Regions from separate parts of the Streptomyces sp. NPDC001890 genome, predicted to be linked through region 1. Evidence: predicted binding sites of a transcription regulator. Region 1 holds the regulator's gene; the other holds the start of a gene.
What was found. The regulator HspR, encoded in region 1, represses chaperone genes until heat shock. The targets are predictions, from matches to a motif close to TTGAGNNNNNNNNNCTCAA.
Positions count from the first base shown of each region.

Region 2: a site for HspR is predicted at 1,785-1,803, ahead of lon (endopeptidase La). Genes of this name have one in related genera too.

Region 1 covers NZ_JBIATE010000003.1:453,274-456,477, forward strand. Annotated here, with positions in the region: gene grpE (nucleotide exchange factor GrpE) at 1-456, shown strand, start outside; gene dnaJ (molecular chaperone DnaJ) at 550-1,734, shown strand; gene ACFYY1_RS13450 (heat shock protein transcriptional repressor HspR) at 1,736-2,182, shown strand; gene ACFYY1_RS13455 (helix-turn-helix transcriptional regulator) at 2,295-3,204, opposite strand, start outside.
Region 2 covers NZ_JBIATE010000002.1:865,222-868,425, forward strand. Annotated here, with positions in the region: gene ACFYY1_RS10105 (TniB family NTP-binding protein) at 1-719, opposite strand, end outside; gene ACFYY1_RS10110 (Mu transposase C-terminal domain-containing protein) at 716-1,549, opposite strand; gene lon (endopeptidase La) at 1,826-3,204, shown strand, end outside.

The DNA of each region.
Region 1 (3,204 bases):
CTCCAGCGGCTCCAGGCCGAGTACCAGAACTACCGCCGCCGCGTCGAGCGGGACCGGGCCACGGTCAAGGAGATCGCAGTCGCGGGTCTCCTGTCCGAGCTCCTGCCCGTGCTCGACGACGTCGGCCGGGCCCGGGACCACAACGAGCTCGTGGGCGGGTTCAAGTCGGTGGCCGAATCCCTGGAGACGGTCGTCGCCAAGCTGGGCCTGCAGCAGTTCGGCAAGGAGGGCGAGCCCTTCGACCCGACGATCCACGAAGCCCTGATGCACTCGTACGCGCCGGATGTCACCGAGACGACCTGCGTGGCGATCCTGCAGCCGGGGTATCGGATCGGCGAGCGCACCATCCGCCCCGCGCGGGTGGCGGTGGCCGAACCGCAGCCGGGTGCGACACCGGCCGCATCGAAGGAAGAGAAGGCAACCGACGAGGAGAGCGGTGGCACCGAGGAGGTCTGACATTCCGTCCGACCACCTCGCGGCGCACCGCCCGGCCATGCGACCGGCCAGCGGGCCGGTCGCATGGCCGATCGTCCGGAAGGAGGGACGTCGATGAGCACGAAGGACTTCGTCGAGAAGGACTACTACAAGGTCCTCGGCGTCCCCAAGGACGCCACCGACGCCGAGATCAAGAAGGCGTACCGGAAGCTCGCCCGCGAGTTCCACCCGGACGCCAACAAGGGCGACGACAAGGCCGAGGAGCGCTTCAAGGAGATCTCCGAGGCGAACGACGTCCTCGGAGACAGCAAGAAGCGCAAGGAGTACGACGAGGCACGCGCCCTCTTCGGCAACGGCGGCTTCCGGGCCGGACCCGGCGGCGCGGGAGGCAACTTCAACTTCGACCTCGGCGACCTCTTCGGAGGCGGCCAGGGCGGGGGCCAGGGCGGCGCGGCCGGCGGTTTCGGCGGCGGCGGTCTGGGCGACGTCTTCGGCGGCCTGTTCAACCGGGGCGGTGCGGGGACACGGGTGCAGCCGCGTCGCGGCCAGGACATCGAGTCCGAGGTGACGCTCAGCTTCACCGAGGCCGTCGAGGGGGCCACGGTCCCGCTGCGGATGTCCAGCCAGGCGCCCTGCAAGGCGTGCTCCGGCACCGGCGACAAGAACGGCACCCCCAGGGTCTGCCAGACCTGCCTCGGCACCGGACAGGTCTCGCGCGGCACCGGCGGCGGCTTCTCGCTCACCGACCCCTGCGTGGACTGCAAGGGCCGGGGCCTCATCGCCCAGGACCCGTGCGATGTCTGCAAGGGCAGCGGACGGGCGAAGTCCTCCAAGACCATGCAGGTCAGGATTCCGGCGGGCGTCTCGGACAACCAGCGGATCCGGCTGCGCGGCAAGGGCGGTCCGGGCGAGCGCGGTGGACCGGCCGGCGATCTGTACGTCGTGGTCCACGTCGACGCCCACCCGGTCTTCGGCCGCAGGGGCGACAACCTCACGGTCACCGTGCCCGTCGACTTCACGGAGGCGGCGCTCGGCGGCGAGGTGAAGGTGCCGACGCTGGGCGGCCCGGCGGTCACGCTGAAGCTGCCCCCGGGCACTCCCAACGGGCGCACGATGCGCGCCCGCGGCAAGGGCGCCGTACGCAAGGACGGCACCCGGGGCGACCTGCTGGTCACCGTCGAGGTGAAGGTGCCCGGCGACCTCAGCAACGAGGCCAGGGACGCCCTGGAGGCCTACCGGAAGGCGACCGCGGGCCAGGACCCGCGGGCGGAGCTGTTCCAGGCAGCGAAGGGAGCTTGAGGTGGACGGCCGACGACGCAATCCGTACGAACTGACCGATGAATCCCCGGTGTACGTGATCTCGATCGCGGCCCAGCTCTCGGGCCTGCACCCGCAGACACTGCGCCAGTACGACCGTCTCGGCCTCGTCTCGCCCGACCGCACGGCCGGGCGCGGCAGGCGCTACTCGGCCCGCGACATCGAGCTGTTGCGCACCGTGCAGCAGCTGTCGCAGGACGAGGGCATCAACCTCGCCGGCATCAAGCGCATCATCGAGCTGGAGAACCAGGTCGCAGCCCTCCAGCAGCGCGTCGCCGAGCTCTCGGCGGCGGTGGACGGCGCGGCACAGGCGATGCAGCAGCGCGAGGCCCAGGTGCACGCCTCGTACCGGCGCGATCTGGTGCCGTATCAGGACGTCCAGCAGACCAGCGCGTTGGTGGTCTGGCGGCCCAAGCGGCCGAAGGACTGAGCGCGGCCCTGGGGCCGGGGAGGCGGCTCACGGGCCGGTTCCCCGGCCCTTTGCCGTGGCCCTTTGCCGTACGCCGCCGCGAACCGGTGAAGCCGTTCGTGGGGCAGGGCCCTCAGCGCTGTTCCTCCTCCAGCATCCCCGACCGCGCTATCAGATAGCCGAGCTGGGCCCGGCTGTTGCTGCCGAGCGCGGCGGCGAGCTTGGCGACATGGGCCCGGCAGGTGCGGACGTTCATGCCGAGGCGGCGGGCGATGGAGTCGTCCACATGGCCTTCCACGAGGAGCTGGGCGATGGAGCGCTGTACCCCGCTGATGCCCAGGGAGGTCGGTTCGTACTTGACCTCCTCCCGCAGCGGAGCCGCTCTGGTCCAGAGCTGCTCGAACACGTTGGCCAGGTACTCGACCAGCCCGGGATGACGGAGCTCCAGGGCGACCTGGTCGTCGTCGCTGGCCGGGATGAAGGCGACGGTCCGGTCGAACACGATCAGGCGGCCGATGAGCTCTTCGAGGGTGCGTATCTCCATGTTGTCGTCGGCCATGCGTTCCGCGTACGCCAGCGTGCTGGGGCTGTGGCGCGCCGTGTGCTGGTAGAGGGTGCGGATACCGACGCCGCGGTGGACGACGGACAGGCCGCGCTCCAGCGACTTGCTGAGACGGTCCTCGCTCCGGCCGCCGCCGGGCTGGACGGTGAGCACTTCGGTGCGGCACTCTGCGGTGGCGAGATCGAGGGCCGCGTTGATCCGGTTCACACCCTCCAGCACCGTGATGGCGTGGGTGCTGGGCGGTCCCAGAGTGCTGATGTCCATGAACGGCTCGAACGACTCCGTCAGTTCGACCGAGTGCCGGCGCCGGTCCAGGATCTCGCGCTCGATGGGATGCAGATGTTGTGCGAGTGCGGTGGACGGCGGAACGGGCCGGAGCCAGGCCGGGTCGTCCGGATCGGGATGCAGCAGCGCGAACTCCATCAGGCAGGGAGCCGGTTCCACTTCGGTGCGGGCGATGCGTCCCAGCCGCAAAGCACTG
Region 2 (3,204 bases), on a different contig from region 1:
CCCCGGGTGCCTGCGAACAGGCCCTTGGACTCGACCTCCATGCCTGCGTAGGCGAAGGTCGCAGGGAGTCGTTCGGCGAAGTACTTCAGCTGATCGGAGGCTTCGGCTCCGGAGCGGGTGGTGAGGGTCAGGTTGTGGATCTCGTCGACGAGTACCAGGTCAACACGGACGTGTGCGGCGGTGGCGCAGACGGCGTCGACGACGTCGGTGATGTCGGCCCGGGATGGGAAGGTCAGCCCGAAGAAGCGGGCGAACTCCATCGCGAGCATCTTCGGGGTGGCCGCCGGAGGAACGGTGACATAGACGACCGGCAGGCGGTTCGCATCGCGCGGGTGTCGTTTGCGGACTGCCAGCTCGTGGGCCCGCCCGAGTTGCGTCAGCGCGGTCGTCTTGCCGGTGCCGGAGCCGCCAGAGAGGATTACGCCGCGGCGGGCGGAGATCTGGTTGCGGTTGAGCTGGATCAGCAGCCTGGAGGTGGCCGTCACTTTGCGGATGACCGGGGTGTTCACCATTGGCAGGTCGGCGTGATACTCGCGGCGCCGTTCGTCCTCGCGCATCCGTTCCTGCGGGCTCAGTGCCGCGCGTCCACCGGCCGTCAGCAGCCGGGGCGGAACCGGCTCATGGCCGATGAAGTGACGCCAGCCCTCCTTGGTGGTCAACGGGTTGTCCGGCGGAACCTCTGCCGCCATGTCAGGCGCGGGCAGGGAGGGCTTGTTCATAGCCACCTTTCGGCCTCGGCGTGGGCGTCGAAGATCCCGAACTCCACCGCCGCCGCAGGCGGCTGGGCCTCGGGCTCCGGTTCGGACGCGGTGTCGATGTCGGTATCGGGCGCCGCAGCGGGCGCGGGGACGGCTCGGGCTGTGCGGGTTCGGGCCGCCACCTTGGCCGACCGGGTGTCCGGGCCGTGCTCGGCGCGGGTGAGCAGGCTGTCCAGGACGCGCGCGACAGCCGTCTCGTTGGTGTCGTCCAGTCCGGCCTCGGCCGCCAGGCGGCGCGCGTGCTGCCAGGTGAAGTCCGCGAACGGCGCGTTCACCAGCGGCCACTGCGTCCAGGGCGCGGTGACCCAGCCGCCCGGTGTGCGGACGAACACCTGAGACAGGTCGTAAGGGTCGTAGTGCACTTCCCACAGACCGCGCTTGGCGGTGATCCCGGAGTGCTCGCGTCGATGCGGCCCCAGGTAGGGGCTGTCGTAGGTGCGGTAGCTGATCTGAATTCCGTAGTCGTTGATCGCCCGCCAGGCCACCGGCATCAACTCCAGGTAGTCCTCGCCGCGCAGCACCAGCGGCAGATAGCCGCAGGCCGCCACCAGTGAGGCGTACTTGTCGTTCGGCGACATCGCCTTCTTCGGGCGGAACGGGTCCCGCAGAGCGCTGTGCGGCCTGGACTGCCACCCGGCCAGCAGCCATTCGTCCAGCAGGTCCTGAAGCTCCGGAACCGTCCAGACGGCCCGGTCCTCCACCCGCTCGCCGCGGCGGGAGACATCCCGGCCGGTGCAGCCGGCCAGGTGCTGGGTGAACAGGCTGTTGATCGAGGAAAAGGTGGCCTCCACGATCGCCTTGTCGGTCGGCGTGTGCGGACGCGACCTCGAACCCCTCCGCCGGAGGCCCGGAGACCCCACCCGGCAATACCCCTAACGAACCTGCCATGACCCACTAACCCGAGCCCGCAACGAAAGGTCAGGCGAAACATGAAGCTGCAAAGCGAAGAGATCCACGTCACAGGACATTGCGTCTTGATCGCTCACGGCGAACACGCCTCGGGGAACAATGGACGGCTCAGGAGCATTGAGTCTGCATAGCTCAACTTGACTGCCGAAGGGGAGATCATGGCTACCGATTCCAATGCGGTCACTCCGCTCGCCCTGCCCGTGCTGCCGCTCGACGACGAGGTCGTGCTGCCCGGGATGGTGGTGCCTCTGGACCTGTCCGACACCGATGTACGTGCTGCCGTGGAGGCCGCGCAGGCCGCGGCCCGGGACGGCGGCGGCAAGCCCGAGGTGCTTCTGGTGCCGCGGATCGACGGTACGTACACCGGCACCGGTGTCATCGGCACCGTCGAGCAGGTCGGACGGCTTTCGGACGGGGATCCGGGCGCGCTCATCCGCGGCCGGGGCCGGGTGCGGATCGGGGCCGGGACCAGTGGGCCGGGCGGAGCGCTCTGGGTGGAGGGGACCCGGGTCGACGCGATCGTCCCCGATCCGCTTCCCGGAGCCGCCGCCGAGCTGGTCAAGGAGTACAAGGCGCTCGCCACCAGCTGGCTGAAGAAGCGCGGCGCCTGGCAGGTCGTGGACCGGGTCCAGCAGATCGAGGACATCTCCGCGCTCGCCGACAATTCCGGTTACTCGCCCTTCCTCACCACCGCCCAGAAGGTGCAGCTCCTGGAGACCACGGACCCGGTCGCCCGGCTGAAGCTCGCCATCCAGTGGCTCGGCGAACACCTCGCCGAGCAGGACGTCGCCGAGTCCATCGCCAAGGACGTCCAGGAGGGCGTCGACAAGCAGCAGCGCGAATTCCTGCTGCGGCGCCAGCTCGAAGCCGTCCGCAAGGAGCTCTCCGAGCTCAACGGTGGGCCTGGTTCCGGCGCAGACGAGTCCGACGACTACCGGGCCCGCGTCGAGGCCGCCGACCTTCCCGGGCATGTCCGCGAGGCCGCGCTCAAGGAGGTCGACAAGCTGGAGCGCTCCTCCGACCAGAGCCCCGAGGGCTCCTGGATCAGGACCTGGCTCGACACCGTCCTCGAACTGCCGTGGAACGAGCGGACCGAGGACGCGTACGACATCCGGGGCGCGCAGCAGGTGCTCGACGCCGAGCACGCCGGGCTCCAGGACGTGAAGGAACGCATCACCGAGTACCTGGCCGTCCGCAAGCGGCGCTCCGACCGGGGGCTCGGCGTGGTCGGCGGGCGGCGCGGCGGTGCCGTGCTGGCGCTGGTGGGGCCTCCGGGCGTGGGCAAGACCTCGCTCGGCGAGTCCGTCGCGCACGCCATGGGCCGCAAGTTCGTCCGCGTCGCCCTCGGCGGTGTGCGGGACGAGGCGGAGATCCGGGGCCACCGGCGTACGTACGTGGGTGCCCTTCCCGGACGCATCGTGCGGGCCGTCAAGGAGGCCGGTTCGATGAACCCGGTCGTCCTGCTCGATGAGATCGACAAGGTGGGCTCCGACTTCCGGGGCGACCCGGCCGCCGCCCTCCTCGAAGTCCTCGACCC